One region of the Kineococcus gynurae genome, then DNA from elsewhere that is predicted to be linked to it. Evidence: riboswitches for the same ligand, from Rfam matches in the RefSeq annotation. Region 1 holds a riboswitch; the other holds the start of a gene.
The links. A riboswitch is a leader RNA that binds a small molecule or an ion and turns the genes downstream of it on or off. The one in region 1 is predicted to bind thiamine pyrophosphate.

Region 1 (8,489 bases):
TCGCGGCCCCCGGTGAGTTCCTTCACCACGTTGGTGACGGCCGGCATGCGGGTCGAACCACCCACGAGCACGACGTGGTCGATCGCGGACAGCTGCACGCCCGCCTCGGCGATGACGTCGTGGAACGGCTTCTTGGTGCGGTCCAGCAGGTCCTGGGTCATCGACTCGAACTGCGCGCGGGACAGCGACTCGTCCAGGTGGACGGGGCCGTTCTCGGTCATCGACAGGTACTGCAGCGAGATGTTGGTGCTGGTCGCCGTCGAGAGTTCCTTCTTGGCCTGCTCGGCCGACTCGCGCAGCCGCTGCATCGCGATCTTGTCCTTGGACAGGTCGATGCCGTAGCTGCCCTTGACCTTCTTGAGCAGGTGGTCGACGACGCGCTGGTCCCAGTCGTCCCCACCGAGGTGGTTGTCACCGGAGGTGGCCTTGACCTCGATGGTCGCGAAGCCGTCCTCGTCCTTGCTCACCTCGAGCAGGGACACGTCGAACGTCCCGCCGCCGAGGTCGAAGACGAGGATGAGCTCGTCGGCCTTGCCCTTGTCCAGGCCGTAGGCGAGGGCGGCCGCGGTCGGCTCGTTGATGATGCGCAGGACGTTCAGACCCGCGATCTCCCCGGCCTCCTTCGTGGCCTGACGCTGGGCGTCGGAGAAGTAGGCGGGAACGGTGATGACTGCGTCGGAGACGGCCTCGCCGAGGTAGCTCTCGGCGTCGCGCTTGAGCTTCTGCAGCACGCGGGCGCTGATCTCCTGCGGCGTGTACTTCTTGTCGTCGATCGTGGTCGTCCAGTCGGTGCCGACCTCGCGCTTGACGGAGCGGATCGTGCGGTCGACGTTGGTGACGGCCTGGCGCTTGGCGATCTCGCCGACCAGGACCTCGCCGTTCTTGGCGAACGCCACGACGGAGGGGGTGGTGCGGCCACCCTCGGCGTTGGCGATGACCGTCGGTTCGCCGCCTTCGAGGACGGAGACGACGGAGTTGGTGGTGCCCAGGTCGATGCCGACGGCACGAGCCATGGTGGATCTCCTTCGGTTGGTTGAGCTTGTTCCACTCAAGTCTGCCCGTCCTCGCGGATCTGTCAACCCGGGAGTCACGCATCTTGAGTCCACCCCGCTCAACTCATGGCGGTCGCGTCCTGTTCCCGGGAACCTCGACGACCTCCCGGACGCTGAGCGGGGCATGATCGAGCCGCTGCGGCGCATCCCTCTGCACTTCTCCGACGACTCCCGCGAGGCGGGCACCCACACCAACCTGTCCGCGGTCCGGACCGACGGGCGCCACCTGTGGGTCGCGGGCGACGAGACCGCCACCGTCGAACGGCTGACCGCCCTGGGCGACGAGCACCTGGACGGCTACGGCGAGCAGGTGAGCGTCCGGCTCGGCGAGCTGGTGGACCTGCCCGCCCCGGACGACGAGGAGGCCGACGTGGAGGGCCTGGCCCGCAGCGGTCCGTGGCTCTGGGCGGTCGGCTCGCACAGCCTCAAGCGCAAGCGCGTGCGGGCGGGCGACGACGACGACCGGGCCCGGGAGCGGCTGGCCCGCGTGGTCCGGGAGGAGAACCGGTTCACGCTGGTCCGGTTGCCGGTCGACCCGGTCACCGGGCTGCCGGCCCGCGAGGTCCGGACGGACGGGCAGGTCCTGACGTCGGCCGTCCTGGGAGGTCGCGACGACGACCTGGTCCACCTGCTGCGCAAGGACCCGCTGATCCGCCCCTTCCGCAAGATCCCCTCCAAGGACAACGGCATCGACGTCGAGGGTCTGGCCGTCCACCACGACGAGGCCGGCGACCCGACGCTGTTCGTCGGCTTCCGCGGACCGGTGCTGCGCGGGTGGGCGCTGCTGCTGGAGATCCGACCGGTCACCCACCCCGACGACCCGCACCGGCTGGCCCTGGCCGAGCTCTCCGCCGGGAAGGCGTACCGGCTGCACCTGCTCGACCTCGGCGGCCTCGGCATCCGCGACCTCTGCCCCGACGGCCCCGACCTGCTCGTGCTCGCCGGACCGTCGATGGGGTTGTCGGGGCCGGTCCGGGTCCACCGCTGGGTCGGGGGCTGCGCCACGCAGGCCGCCGACGTGGTCCGGGCCGAGGAGCTCCCGGTCGTCCTGGACCTCCCGCACGGTCAGGGCGTCGACCATCCCGAGGGCATCGCGGTCGTCCCCGCCGAGGTGGACGGGGCCCGCGACCGGCTGCTGGTCGTGCTCGACTCCCCCGCCCCGCAGCGGCACGTCCCCGGCGGGATGCTGGCCGACCTCTGGGAACTCCCGGGGTGATCCCTCCCCCGACGGTGCAACGGATCGGGCCGGCACGGCGTCCTCGTCGGTGACGGGGCGACCCGGCCTCGTCGGAGGGGAGAGGCCGGGTCGTGACCGTCAGAGGATCTGCGACAGCACGACGGGCACCAGCGCCACCACGACCGCGGCCCCGACCAGCACGGTGTCGGCCCGGGTCCAGGGCGCCGGCAGCGCCCAGCTGCGCGGGTGCTCGGAGTCGAAACCCCGCGCGTCCATCGCCACCGACATGCGGTCCGCCCGCCGCATCGACTCGACCAGCAGGCCGAAGGAGGTCGAGGCGAGGAACCGGACCGTCGAGGCCGGGGTCCGGGACGGCCCCAAGCCGCGGGCGCGGCGGGCGCGGGCCAGGTCGTCGTGGACGTCCTTGAGGGCTGCGAGCTGCTCCAGCGCCGCGACCGCGGCGACGACCGGTCGCCCCGGGACCCGCAGCCGCTGGGCCAGGTGGTCGCCGGTCTCGCTCGGCTCGATCCACCCGAGCAGGGCCGCCCCGGGCAGCACGAGGACCAGGATCCGCAGCGCCGCCCCCGCGGCGGTCGCCACCGGGTCGGTCGATTCCCCCAGCAGCCAGGTCGACCACCCGACCGAGGCCGCGGCCACCAGCATGGGGACGATCCGCGCGCAGAAGGGACGCCAGCTCCGGACCAGGAGCGGCAGGCAGAGCAGCTCCACGACCAGCGCCGCCAGACCGACCCGCCAGTCGCGGACGAACATCGAGGCGGGGACGGCGAGCAACGAGGCGGCGAGCACCGAGAGGGGTCCGCAGAACCGCACCGGGGAGCGACCGACCCGCGAACGCTCCACCGTCGCCGTCGGCGGGATCACGACGGGTCGCGCGTCGACGCTCACCGGGACCCCACCCCCGTCCGCACCGGGGCCCGGCCCGCGACCCGGTGGTCGACGTGCCCGTCGACCAGGTGGACCTGCTCGTCGGCCAGGTCCAGCAGGTCGGTGTCGTGGGTGGCGGTCACGACGGTCGCGCCGGCCGCCGCCGCCGAGACGAGCAGACCGGTGACGAAGGCCCAGGTCCGGGCGTCCTGACCCACCGTCGGCTCGTCGGCCAGCAGGACCGCCGGGGCGGCGGCCACGGCGCAGACGGCGCTCAACCGCCGTTGCTCCCCACCGGAGAGCAGCCGCGGGTCCAGCCCGGCCCGGTCGGCGAGCCCGGCCTGCTCCAGCAGCCCGACGACCCGTTCGACCTCGCCCGGCCCCCGACCGAGGACGTCGAGGGTCACCCGGACCTCCTCGGCCACCGTGGGCCGGACGAAACCCCGGTCCGGGTGCTGGGGCATCCAGCCCACCCGGGCGGCGAGGTCGCGGGAGCGCCAGCGGGCCGGCTCCCGGTGGCGCAGTCCCGCGGTCAGCCCGGCCGCGGCCAGCACCCGCCCCCGGGTCGGCCGCTGCAGTCCGGCGAGCAGCCCGAGCAGGCTCGACTTGCCCGCCCCCGAGGGTCCGCCCAGCGCCGTGAGCGCTCCGCTGCGCAGCTGCGCGTCGACCGCGTCCAGGACGAGGGTCGGCGCGCTCGGGCGGATCCCGCGCGAGCGCACCGACAGCCCCACCGACTCGGCGACGAGCGCCGGCTCCCCCTCCACCAGGGCGATCGCGGGGTGCAGACCCGCGACGTCGGCGGGCCGGGGAGGGGCACCACCGGGGACCCGCAGCCCCAGCCGGGTCGCGAGCACCTCGTCGCCGAGAACGGCGGCGGGGGTCCCGTCGGCGACCAGGACCCCGTCGTGGTCGAGGACCAGGACGCGGTCGACGGCCTCGGCCCACGCCGCGAGGTCGTGGTCGACCACGACCAGCGTCCGCGGGCCGACCGCGGCCAGGACCGAGTCCCGGACCCGCCGCGCGGTGGCCGCGTCGAGCATCGACGTGGGCTCGTCCAGCAGCAGCAGCCCGGGGTCGAGCGCGAGCACCCCGGCGAGTCCGAGCCGCTGCCGTTCCCCGCCGGACAGGGTCACGGTGTCGCGACCGGGGCCGACCCGGAGCTGGGCCCGGTGGTGCGCCTCGGCGACCCGGGCCCAGATCTCGGCCCGGTCAGCGCCGCGGTTCTCGGGGCCGAAGGCGGTGTCGCGCCCGACGCTCGCCGCCACCACGGTCTCCTGCGGGTCCTGCAGCAGCAGGCCGGCCGAACCCGCGCGACCGGCCCGCACGGGACGCCCGTCGAGGAGCACCTCCCCGGAGTTCTGCCCGTCGAGGTCCTCGACCAAGCCGGCGAGGGCCCGCAGCAGCGTCGACTTGCCCGCCCCGCTGGGGCCGACCAGCAGCACCCGGGACCCTGCCCCGACGTCGAGGTCGAGACCCGCGGACCCGCCCAGGTACGTCCGCGAACCGTCCCGGACCCGCAGGCCGCGGACCCGGACCGACGTCGCCCCGGACGGCGCCGAGGCCGGTGCCACGGTCAGACCCGGGTCCGGGCGCGCAGCTCGGCCGCGACCGGGAAGCGCCGCAACGCCCCGGCGCGCGCGAGAGCCTGCACGATCGCGTGGCCCAGGACGCCGGCCAGCAGCGCCCCGGACACCGCGAAGAACCCGAGGTAGGCGAGCTTCCAGGCGAACGACCACTCCGGGATGTAGGCGAACCACTCGTAGACCGACTCCGCCGTGGCGGCGACGATCCCGGCCAGGACGGCGACCCCCACGCCCCAGCGCTTCCAGGCGAGGGCGGCGACGGCGAGCTCGACGCCGAGCCCCTGCACCGCACCGGAGATCAGGACCCCGGTGGACCAGTGCGACCCCAGCAGGAACTCCACGTTGGCGGCGACGAGCTCGGCCAGCAGGGCCGCGCCCGGGCGACGCACGATCAGCGCGGCGATGACCGCGGGCATCAACCACACCCCGCCGACCAGCCCGGAGGCCGGCTGGAAGAACGTCGTCAACGGGGTGACGACGGCGGAGTACACGACGCCCCACCCCCAGAACACGACGCCGAACGCGACGCCGACCATGGCCGCGGTCAGCAGGTCGATCGTGCGCCAGCGCGCGACGGGACCGGTCGCGACGGAGATGCGGGTGGGGGTTCGTTCGGTGGTGCTCACTGCGTCCTCCTGCGGATCAGGAGGGGGACCCGCGGCCATCGTGGCCACGGGTCGAGACGTCCCGACTCCCTACGCCGGTGTGAACCGGATCAGGTTCGAGGGTCTGCGGTCTCCCGCACTCTCAGCGCCCGGTGGCGCTCCCCTGTCGTGGCGCCCAGGGTACTCCCGGCAGGATGGGGTCCGTGCTGCGCAACCTCCGTGGACCGGACGGCGGCCCCTCCCGGGGGGTCCGCCTCGTCGCCGTGCTCCTGGCGTTCGCGCTGGTGCTGGGGGCCGCCACCGCCCTCGTCCCGGCCCTGCGCTGGCTCGTGGGTCTGCTGTAGGGCAAGGTCTGGACCCATGAGTTCTGTCGTCTGGAAGCTGGTCGGCCCCGGGGCCGGGTTCATCGCGACCGCGGTCGCGAACCGGGTGGTCAAGAAGGCCTGGGTCGGGATCACCAAGAGCCCGCCGCCGGACAACCCGGAGGACCCGGACGTCGCCTGGAAGGAAGCGGTCGTCTGGGCGCTGGCGTCCGGCGCGATCATCGGGATCACCCGTCTGCTGGTCGAACGCCAGGCCGCGGTCTGGTACCGCAACACGTTCAACGAGGCGCCCCCCGGTCTCGGCAAGGGTGACGACGGCCGGGTAGAGCAGCTCAGCTGACCACCCCTCCGACGGGCACCACCCACCCGTGATCAAGGAATTCGGCGCCTCGGATTCCTTGATTACGGGGGGAGGGTCGAGAACGAGGGAGGGGAGGTCGTCAGCCCCAGCGCCTGACGAGGTCGTCCTCCAGCGCGTCGACGACGGGGTCGACGCGCCGGAGTTCCGGGTGCGCGTCGTGATGGGCCACGATCTCCCGGGCGCCCTCGGCGAACGGGATCGTCGCCGCGAAACCCGGGACCAGCCGTTTCAGCACCGTGGTGTCGAAGACGACCGAGTGCGCCTTGTCCCCCAGCAGCCCGGGACCCCGGGCGGGGTCCTCACGGGCGATGACGTCGGAGGGGACGTGCACGAGCTGCGGCTCGCCCGCCCCGGCCGCGTCGGCCAGGACCCGGTGGATGGCGTCCCAGGTCAGGACCTCCTCGCCGGTGATGTGCACCGCCTCCCCGGTGACCCGGCGATCCCCCAGCAGCGGGACGAAACCCTTCGCGAAGTCGCGATGGTGGGTCAGCACCCAGAGCGAGGTGCCGTCCCCGTGCACGACGACGGGCTTGCCGCGGCGCATCCGCTCGACGATGGTCCACCCGCCGTCGACCGGGAGGGAGTACCGGTCGTAGGTGTGGCTGGGCCGGACGACCACGGCCGGGAACCCCTCGTCGCGGTAGGCGCGGACCAGGACGTCCTCGGCCGCGATCTTGTTGCGGGAGTACTGCCAGAACGGGTTGCGCAGCGGGGTGGACTCGGTGATCGGCAGGTGCCCCACCGGCTTCTGGTACGCCGAGGCCGAGGAGATGAAGACGAACTGCCCCACGCGCCCCCGGAACGTCTCGACGTCGGCGGCGACGTGCGCGGCCGTGAACGCCACGAAGTCGACCACCACGTCGAACTCCCTGTCCCCCAGCGCCGTCCGCAGCACCTCAGGTGACCGGGCGTCGGCGGTCAGCACCTCCACGCCTTCGGGCAACGGTCGGCGGCTGGCACCGCCCCCGCGGTTCAGGACGGTCAGGTCGAGCCCGCGTTCCACGGCGAGCGCCGCGCAGGCCGAGCTGATGATCCCGGTGCCCCCCAGGAACAGCACGCGCAAGGACATTCGTGACCCTCCGTCGTTGTCGGTCCGGTCACCGTAGGACGACCCGGGTGTCGGCGCGCGCGAGCGGGCCGGGGGGAGCACAGTGATCACCTGCCCCATGAACCTCATCCGTCACACCGCAAGCCGAGGAGTCCGTGCCCCGCACCGACCGGGCTCGTCCCGCCCACCGGGAACGACGTCAAGACCGCCCTGCGAATCGTCGATGGTCACCCGTGACCGAACCGGACCCGCTGCTCGGGCGCCCCGCGGTCCGGGCGCGCATCGAGGCGCTCGCCTTCACGGCCATGGCCCTGCTCTGCGTGCCCGGGCTGCTGGTGGCGCTGTCGCGGGCCGACCTCGCGGCGTTCCTGCCCGTCGCGGTGGCCGTCGCGCTGTGGTCCTCGGTCGCGGCACTCGCCGTGCGGTCGCTGCGGCGGGGGCAGCTGGTGGCGCGGGGTCTGGTGGCGGTGGCCCTTGCCACCGACACGGTGCTGATGACCTTGAGCGGCCTCTCCCCGCCGCGGATCGGCAACATCACCGTCGCGGCCCTGGCGCTCCTCGCCCTCTGCGCCGCGGCGGGTTTGCTCGTCCCTCCCCGCTGGGTCCCGGTCACGGTGGTCCCCGCGCTGGCCGGGCAGGTGGCGTTGCTGCAGGCGGCCGACGCCGGTGCCGGCGCGGGTCGGCTCGTGGCCGACGTCGCCGGGACGGTGACGCTGACCCTGGCCGTCACCGGGATCATCGTCTGGCTGGGGCACGAACGGGACCGGGCCGCCGCCGCCCTGCACCGGGCCGCCACGACCGACCCCCTGACCGGTCTGCTGAACCGGCGCGGGCTCGACCTCGCCCACCGTCGGTTGGTCGCCGAGCCGACCGGACGCACCCGGCCGGTGCTGGCCGTCGTCGTCGTGGACATCGACCACTTCAAGAGCGTCAACGACCGCCGCGGCCACGAGATCGGCGACGAGGTCCTGGTCACCGTCGCGCGGGTCCTCCGGGAGAGCTGCCGGGCCGGGAGCGACGCCGTCGTCCGCCTGGGCGGGGAGGAGCTGGCCTGGCTCGCCCGCTGGCCCTCGGCGGAGGCGACGGTCGAGGCGGCCGAGCGGCTGCGCGCCGAGATCGCCCGGGTCACCGCGACCACCACCGAGGCGGTCACCGTCAGCGCGGGGGTCGCGGCCGACGTGCCGGGCCCGACCCACGACGAGACCGACCTCGCCCGCCTGCTTAATCGGGCCGACCAGGCCCTCTACTGCGCCAAGCAGGAGGGCCGCGACCGGGTCCGGGTGGCCGGGGCGGAGGCGACGGACACCGACGGTCGGCGGGACCGCCACAGGGTCGCGCTGGACGACTCGCCGAACGGCGCCCGGTAGCCGGGGGGCTGCCGCCCCGGCGCGGTGCCCGGAGAGGGGCTCATCGGCCGGGAACGACGAAGGCCCCGGTCGGAGCACGACCGGGGCC
Region 2 (8,489 bases), on a different contig from region 1:
CCCGTGAGGCCGGTCGCGCCCGCCTCCGCAAGTACGTGACCTCGGAGAACGTCACGCGTTCCGTCCCGGTCTCGCACGAGGAGGTCGTCGTGACCCGGGAGCCGATCACGGAGGCCAACCGGGGTGACGCCCTGTCGGGTGGCGATCTCACCGAGGAGGAGCACGAGGTGGTCCTGACCGAGGAGCGCGCCGTGGCCGGGACCGAGGTCGTCCCGGTCGAGCGGGTGCACCTCGGCACCGAGACGGTCCGAGGGACCGAGACCGTCCAGGCCGACGTCCGCGAGGAGCACATCGAGGTCGACGGGACGGGAGCGGAGGCGCCCGGGCGGGAGTTCGAGATCGTCCTGCTCGAGGAGGTCCCCAGCGTCGTCCTCACCGTCCACCCCGTGGAGCGTGTCCGGGTGCGGATCCGGACCCGGACGGACGAGGACGTCGTCCACGCCGAGCTCCGCGGTGAGGCCGTCGACCTCGTGGAGGACGACCCGCCCGTCCGCTGACCCGGGGACGCCCGCCCGGCCCCTCCTCAGCCGTCCAGGCCGAGCGGCCAGTCCCGTCGGTCGTGGGCCTCGGCCCAGAACAGGTACTCGTAGCGGGCAGCCGTCGCGAACGCCGTGTGCATCTCCTCGGCGAGTTTTGGGGTGGCGGCGGCGTCGACCAAGGCCCTGGCCCGGTCGACCGAGGCGTGGAACTCCGGGTCGTCGTAGGCCAGGACCCAGCGCCGGTACGGGTGCTCCGCGCCGACCCCCGCCGCGGTCGCGGCGAGGCTGCGACCGACGTCGGCGTAGATCCAGAAGCAGGGCAGGACGGCGGCGGCCCCGACCGCGTACGGCGCCGTCGCCGCGGTCGCGACCAGGTAGGAGACGTAGCCCAGGGTCGCCGGGGTGGCGACGGCGGGACCCGTCGCGGCGGGCAGGACCCCGGAGGTCAGCAGGTCCTCGTGCAGGCTCGCCTCGACCACCGAGGCCCCGGCCGCCGACGTCGCCCAGAACGCGCCCGCGGCGGTGTTTGGCGCCCGGGAGGCGAGCAGCGCGAGCGCCTTCGCGTACCCCTCGAGGTAGAGGGTGTCCTGCTCCAGGTAGTGCCGGAACGTCTCCGGCGCCAGGGTTCCCGCCCCCAGCTCGGTGAGGAAGTCCAGACCGTCCACGGCCGCGCGCAGGGCCGCGGTCCGGGCCCAGGCCTCGTCGGTGAAACTCATCGCACCTCGATCGGGTCGGTGGCGGGGAAGTGCTGCAGCGGCCCGTGGCCACCGCCCACCCCGAGGTCGCGCCCCGCGAGGAGGGCGGCCTGCAGGTAGTCGCGCGCACTCTCCACCAGCGGTTCCCAGGAACCCTCGGGTACCCCCCGGGCCAGCAGCGCCGCGAGCGCCGAGGACAGGGTGCAGCCCGTGCCGTGGGTGTGCTCGGTCGCGACGCGGGGTCGGACGACCAGCCGGGTCCGGCGACCGGGTTCGGCCAGCACGTCGACGCTCTCCGCCCCCGGCAGGTGCCCGCCCTTGAGGAGCACGCGGGCCCCGGTCCGGGCCGTGAGCGCCTCGGCCTGCTCGACGCACTCCTGCACCCCGCCGGCCGGGGTCGTCCCGAGCAGGACGGCGGCCTCGGGGACGTTCGGGGTGATGAGGTCGGCCAGCGGCAGCAGTCGCTCCCGCAACGCGACGACCGCGTCCTCGGCGATCAGCCGGGCCCCGCTCGTCGCGACCATGACCGGGTCGAGCACCACCGGTCCGGCGGGCCGCTCCGCGAGCACGTCCGCGACGGCGCCCACGACGGCCACGTCGGCCAGCATCCCGATCTTGGTGGCGTGCACGGTGACGTCGGCGAGCAACGTGCGCAGCTGCTCGGCCACGAATTCGGCGGGAACGACGTGGACGCCGGTGACGCCCCGCGTGCTCTGCGCGGTGAGGGCGGTCAGGACCGCGCAGCCGTAGGCCCCGAGCGCGCCGAACGTCTTGAGGTCGGCCTGCACGCCGGCTCCCCCGCTGGGGTCGGAGCCGGCGATCGAGAGGGCCACCCGCGCGGTCACGAGCGGTCCCACCGCGTCCGCAGCGCCCGGGCCGCCGCCTCCGGGTCGGGGGCGGCACAGATGTCGGAGACGACGCAGATCCCGGCGATACCGGTGTCGCGCAACGGGTCGATCGTGTCGAGGTGGATCCCGCCGATGGCGACGCAGGGCAGGTCGGTCGCCGCCGCCAGCGCGGCGACCCCGTCGGCACCGAGGGGAGCGGCGGCGTCGGTCTTGGTCGGGGTGGCGTGGACGGGACCGACGCCCAGGTAGTCGAGCACCCCGGTCGGCGCGGCCCCGATCTCGGCCACGGTCGACACCGAGAGCCCCAGCAGCCGGTCGGGGCCGAGGAGGGTGCGGACCTCGTCGGCCGGCAGGTCGGACTGGCCCAGGTGGACCCCGTCGGCCCCGCCCAGCAGGGCCACATCCACGGCGTCGTTCACCAGGACGGGGACGCCGGTCCCGGCGCACGCGTCGACGACCGCGCGCACCAGCGCGAGCCGGTCGCGGTCCCCACCGTCCTTGGCCCGGACCTGCACGACGGTGACCCCGCCGGCGACGGCGGCCCGCACCGTGGTGACGACCCCGCGGTCACCGCACTGCCCGGTGTCGGTGACGAGGTAGAGGCGGTAGTCGACGGCGGAACTCACGCGAGCCGGTCCGGGGCGGCCGAACGCACGGCGGCCGCGTCGACGGCGTCGAGCGCGTCGATCCAGGCGATCGCGAAGCTCCCCGGGCGGGGGGCGCCCTCGGCGGCCCGCTCCCCCGCGAGGGCGACGTGCAGGTGGGCGGCCACGGCGGCGGAGAACGGGTCGTCCGCGACCCCGGCGTAGGCGGCGGTGAGCGCCCCCAGGGCGCAGCCGGCCCCGGTGGTGCGGGTGAGCAGCGGGTGCCCCCCACGGACCCGGGCCCGCCGGTCCCCCGCGACGACGAGGTCCACCTCCCCGGACACCGCGACCGCCCCGCCGGTCCGTCCGCTGAGCGCCACCGCGGCCTCGACCGCGGAGTCGACCGCCGCGGTGCTGTCGACCCCGCGCCCGCCGGCCCCGGTCCCGGCCAGGCCCATGACCTCCGACGCGTTGCCGCGCACCACGTCCGGTCGGTGCTCCAGGAGTTCCCCCGCCACCCGGGTACGGAACTCCAGGCCGCCGACCGCGACCGGGTCGAGCACCCAGGCGGTCCCGGCCGCGTGGGCGGCGGCGGCCGCCAGGGCCATCGCCGCGGCCCGGTCGTCGTCGAGGGTCCCGACGTTGACGAGGACGCCGGTGGCGATCCCCGCGAACGTCGCCGACTCGTGGACGTTGTCGACCATCGCCGGGGCGGCCCCGACGGCCAGCAGCGCGTTGGCGGTGATGGTCTGCACGACCGAGTTGGTGAGGCACTGGACCAGCGGGGCCTGCTCGGCCACCGCCGCCCGCAGCTCGGCCAGGAGTTCCGGGGTGAGGTCCGGACGCGACATCGCGCGACATCCCTTCGTCAGCATTACCTGCGTCAGGTCGTACGGGTCTGTTCTCAGCCCCGCCGGTGCGGGACACCCCGTGTCGCGGCCGACCGTAGCAGTCCGGCACGGACTCCCTGGTACCGCTGCCCGGTCCTGGGCCAGGATGCTGACCGGGTCACCGCACCGAGGAGGACGACATGAGCAGGGCCGCAGCAGCGAGCCGTTCGGCCGACGGCCACGACGTCATCCGGGTGACCGGGGCCCGGGTGAACAACCTGGCCGACGTGACGGTGGAGATCCCCAAGCGCCGGCTCACCGTCTTCACCGGGGTGTCCGGCTCGGGCAAGAGCTCGCTGGTCTTCGGCACGATCGCCGCGGAGTCCCAGCGGCTGATCAACGAGACCTACTCGGCCTTCGTGCAGGGGTTCATGCCGACGCAGGCCCGCCCCGACGTCGACGTCCTGGAGGGCCTGACCACGGCGATCATCGTCGACCAGCAGCGCCTCGGGGCCGATCCGCGCTCCACGGTCGGGACCGCCACCGACGCCAACGCGATGCTGCGCATCCTGTTCAGCCGGCTCGGGAAACCCTGGGTCGGCTCGGCCCAGGCGTTCTCGTTCAACGTGGCCTCGGTCAGCGGCGCGGGCGCCATCACGGTCGAGAAGGGCGGGCGGACCGTCAAGGAACGGCGGGCGTTCTCCGTCACCGGCGGGATGTGCCCGCGCTGCGAGGGCCGGGGTTCGGTGAGCGACATCGACCTCACCGCCCTGTACGACGAGAACAAGTCGATCAACGAGGGCGCCATCACCATCCCCGGCTACGGCATGGAGGGGTGGTACGGCCGGATCTTCAACGGCTGCGGGTTCTTCGACGCGGACAAGCCCGTCAAACGGTTCACCAAGAAGCAGCTCGACGACCTCCTGCACAAGGAGGCCACCAAGATCAAGATCGACGGGATCAACCTGACCTACCTGGGGCTGGTCCCGCAGGTCCGCAAGTCGTTCCTGTCCAAGGACGTCGACGCCCTGCAGCCGCACATCCGGGCCTTCGTGGAACGGGCCGTGGTGTTCACGACGTGCCCGGACTGCGACGGCACCCGCTTGAACGAGGCGGCCCGCTCGGCCCGGATCGGCGAGGTGAACATCGCCGAGGCGTGCCGCATGCAGATCAGCGACCTCGCGACCTGGGTGTCGTCGCTGTCCGACCCCTCCGTCGCCCCGCTGCTGGACTCGTTGCGGCACACCCTGGACTCGTTCGTGGAGATCGGGCTGGGGTACCTGTCTCTGGAACGTCCCTCGGGCACGCTCTCCGGCGGGGAAGCCCAACGGGTGAAGATGATCCGGCACCTGGGATCGTCCCTGACCGACGTGACCTACGTGTTCGACGAACCGACCACGGGGTTGCACCCGCACGACATCCAGCGGATGAACGACCTGCTGCTGCGGTTGCGCGACAAGGGGAACACCGTCCTGGTGGTCGAGCACAAACCCGAGACCATCCTGGTCGCCGACCACGTGGTCGACCTGGGGCCCGGGGCCGGGACCGCCGGCGGTCACATCTGTTTCGAGGGTCCGGTGGCCGACCTGCGGACCAGCGACACCGTGACCGGACGACACTTCGACGACCGGGCCCGGCTCAAGGAGTCCGTGCGCACCCCCACGGGCACGCTGGAGGTGCGCGGGGCGGACGCCCACAACCTCCGCTCGGTCGACGTGGACCTGCCCCTCGGCGTGCTGGTGGTCGTCACGGGCGTCGCCGGGTCGGGCAAGAGCTCGCTGGTGCACGGGTCGGTCTCGCCCCGCGAGGGCGTGGTCACCGTCGACCAGGGCGCCATCCGCGGGTCGCGGCGCAGCAACCCCGCGACCTACACCGGGTTGCTGGAACCCATCCGCAAGGCGTTCGCCAAGGCCAACGGCGTGAAGCCCGCGCTGTTCAGCGCCAACTCCGAGGGCGCCTGCCCGAACTGCAACGGCGCCGGGGTGGTCTACACCGACCTGGCGATGATGGCCGGGGTCGCGACCCCGTGCGAGGTGTGCGAGGGCCGACGGTTCGACGCCTCGGTGCTGGAGTACCGCTACGGGGGGCAGGACGACGACCCCGGCAAGGACATCAGCGAGGTCCTGGCGATGCCGGTGGCCGAGGCCGAGGAGTTCTTCGCCGCCGGTGCCGCCCGCCTCCCCGCCGCGCACGCGATCCTGCGTCGCCTCGTCGACGTGGGCCTGGGCTACGTGAAGCTGGGACAACCGCTGACGACGCTCTCGGGCGGGGAACGGCAGCGGTTGAAGCTCGCGACCCACCTGGGCGAGAAGGGGGGGATCTACGTCCTGGACGAGCCGACGACCGGTCTGCACCTGGCCGACGTGGAGGCCCTGCTCGGACTGCTCGACCGGCTGGTGGACTCCGGGAAGTCGGTGGTCGTCATCGAGCACCACCAGGCCGTCATGGCCCACGCCGACTGGATCGTCGACCTCGGACCGGGGGCCGGGCACGACGGCGGGCGGATCGTCTTCGAGGGCACCCCGCGCGACCTGGTGGCCGACCGGTCGACGCTGACCGGTCGGCACCTGGCCGACTACGTCGCGGGCTGAGGCCCGCGGGACGGGATTCGGAGAAGATCAGGAGAGGATCAGGCGTCGCCGCCCGCGCGCGCGTCGGCCCACAGGTCGACCCCGGAGTCGACCGCGAACTCGTCGATCGCCCGCAGCTCGTCGTCGCTGAACTCGAGGTTGTCCAGGGCGGCGACGTTGTCCTCGACCTGCTGCACGCTGCTGGCCCCGATCAGGGCGGTGGTGACCCGCTCGTCGCGCAGGACCCAGGCCAGCGCGAGCTGAGCCAGGCTCTGCCCACGGCCGGCCGCGATCTCGTTCAGCCCGCGGATCCGCGCCAGGTTCTCCTCCGACAGCATCGAGGTGTCCAGCGACTTCCCCTGCGCCGCACGGGAGTCGGCCGGGATGCCGTCGAGGTAGCGGCCGGTCAGGAGGCCCTGGGCGAGGGTCGTGAACGGGATGCAGCCGACCCCCTCCTCCCCCAGGACGTCGAGAAGCTCGGTCTCGACCCAGCGGTTGAACATCGAGTACGAGGGCTGGTGGATGAGCAGCGGGGTGCCCAGCTCGCGCAGGATCCGCACGGCCTCGCGGGTCCGGGCCGGGCCGTAGGAGGAGATCCCGACGTAGAGGGCCTTGCCCGCCCGGACGAGGGAGTCCAGCGCCCCCATCGTCTCCTCCAGCGGCGTCCGCGGGTCCGGACGGTGGTGGTAGAAGATGTCGACGTAGTCCAACCCCATGCGCTGCAACGACTGCTCGCAGGACGCCACGAGGTACTTGCGGGAACCGAAGTCGCCGTAGGGGCCGGGCCACATGTCCCACCCCGCCTTGGACGAGATGACGAGTTCGTCGCGGTAGGGCTTGAGGTCGGTACGCATGAGCTCGCCGAAGTTCTTCTCGGCCGCACCGTAGGGCGGGCCGTAGTTGTTCGCGAGATCCATGTGCGTGATGCCGAGGTCGAACGCCCGGCGGACCACGGCCCGCTGGTTCTCGAGCGGTTTGTCGTCGCCGAAGTTGTGCCAGAACCCCAATGACAGCGCGGGGAGGTCCAGGCCGCTGCGCCCGCAGCGGCGGAAGGGCATGGAGGAGTACCGGGACTCGTCAGCGGTGTACGTCACCCCCCGATCCTGGCACGCGCGGATCAGCCCCCCGCCGGGACCTCGGTGGCCTCGACGACGGCCCGGACGGTCACCCCGCCGGGGGTGACCTCCAGGGTGCGGGGGTCGACCTCGGGCGGGACGTCGGTCAAGGGGACGTCGACCGGGGCGAGGACGTCGATCCCGGCCGTGGACGCGAACTGCCGCACCCGGTCCAGCGACACCTGCTGCCCGGCGACGGTCGCGCTGAGCGGGGTGAGCCGGACGCTGGCCCGGTCCGTCCCCGGCACGATCTCGGGTTCGGCGGTGAGAGCCAGCCCGATCTCCTGCCCGAGGACGCTGAACCCGGAGGACGCCTTCAGGTCCCGTCCCTCGGGGGTCACGGTCACCGCCACGCCCGCCTGCGAGGCCAGCCGGGACAACTCGTCGTACCCGACGACGGCCGCCGCGTGCCCCTCGGCCAGCCGCACGGTCTCCTGCCGGCCCAGCACGATCCCGGCGGGGGCCTCGACCTGCGGGAAGGTCACCTCGACGTCTCGCAGCTCCACCTCCCCGGGCCAGCTCGCGGCCCGGACCGTCACGTCGTCGTAGCGTCCGCGGACGGCCTGCAGCAGGAACGAGCCCCCGGCGGCGGTGATCGCGGGACGTTCCGGCAGCGCGTAGGCCTGCTGCAGCTCGTCGGCCACGCGGTCCAGGACCACCGTCCGGGCACCGATGTCGGCCGCCACGACGACGACGGCGAGCGCCAGGAGGGTGACGAGGAGACGGACGATCCGGCGCATGGTCAGCAGTCAAGCAGCCCTCGATCACCACCGCCGCGCCGAACCGTCCAGGAACGGGGCGAGGTCGTGGACGGGCCCCCGGAAGGCGTGGACGGCCAGGATCCGGAGCTGCGCGGCCCGGCGCAGCACCCGCTCGTGCTCCGGGCTGCGCGGGCCGGTGAGCGTCGCGGTCAGGCCCCGGACCGCGGCGGCGACCGCCGTCCCGCACCCCGGTCGACGCAGGGCGAGGAGGTCCAGGTGGGCGAGCAGGTTGGCCGGGTCCAGCGCCGGGTCGGCGAGCGCCGCGGTGTCGACGTCGAGGAAGGTGACGCCGCCGTCGCGCGGGTCCAGCAGCACCTGGCCGTCGTGCAGGTCGCGATGGGCGGGGACGGATTCCCGTCGGGGCAGGGTGACCAGCTCCTCGACGGTCCGCGCGACCAGGTCGTCGTAGGGGCCGGCCATCGCCGGGCTCAGCACGCCGAAGGCGAGGGCGTCGTCCGCCCAGCGCCGCAGGGTGCGGGCCTCCGTGGTCAGGTCGTGCTCGGGCCACCCCTCGCCCGTCCCCGACCCGGCGAGCACGGCCAACGCCCGCCCCGTCGCGGCCCCGGCGGACCCGGCGGTCACCGGGTCGGCCGACGTGAGGATCGTG

Region 2: linked by a shared signal. The riboswitch ahead of thiM (hydroxyethylthiazole kinase) and the one ahead of ACFFKU_RS01150 (ECF transporter S component) in region 1 are both predicted to bind thiamine pyrophosphate.

What each region holds. Positions count from the first base shown of each region.
Region 1 covers NZ_JBHLUI010000002.1:116,501-124,989, reverse strand. The annotation lists gene dnaK (molecular chaperone DnaK) at 1-1,013, opposite strand, end outside; gene ACFFKU_RS01165 (DUF3616 domain-containing protein) at 1,177-2,268, shown strand; gene ACFFKU_RS01160 (energy-coupling factor transporter transmembrane component T family protein) at 2,368-3,135, opposite strand; gene ACFFKU_RS01155 (ATP-binding cassette domain-containing protein) at 3,132-4,685, opposite strand; gene ACFFKU_RS01150 (ECF transporter S component) at 4,688-5,323, opposite strand; TPP riboswitch at 5,373-5,477, opposite strand; gene ACFFKU_RS01145 (hypothetical protein) at 5,506-5,646, shown strand; gene ACFFKU_RS01140 (DUF4235 domain-containing protein) at 5,663-5,965, shown strand; gene ACFFKU_RS01135 (NAD-dependent epimerase/dehydratase family protein) at 6,066-7,055, opposite strand; gene ACFFKU_RS01130 (GGDEF domain-containing protein) at 7,268-8,401, shown strand.
Region 2 covers NZ_JBHLUI010000013.1:18,719-27,207, reverse strand. The annotation lists gene ACFFKU_RS18465 (DUF2382 domain-containing protein) at 1-497, shown strand, start outside; gene ACFFKU_RS18460 (TenA family protein) at 524-1,195, opposite strand; gene thiD (bifunctional hydroxymethylpyrimidine kinase/phosphomethylpyrimidine kinase) at 1,192-2,019, opposite strand; gene thiE (thiamine phosphate synthase) at 2,016-2,648, opposite strand; gene thiM (hydroxyethylthiazole kinase) at 2,645-3,457, opposite strand; TPP riboswitch at 3,450-3,547, opposite strand; gene ACFFKU_RS18440 (ATP-binding cassette domain-containing protein) at 3,637-6,027, shown strand; gene mgrA (L-glyceraldehyde 3-phosphate reductase) at 6,066-7,100, opposite strand; gene ACFFKU_RS18430 (LmeA family phospholipid-binding protein) at 7,124-7,861, opposite strand; gene ACFFKU_RS18425 (phosphotransferase) at 7,886-8,489, opposite strand, start outside.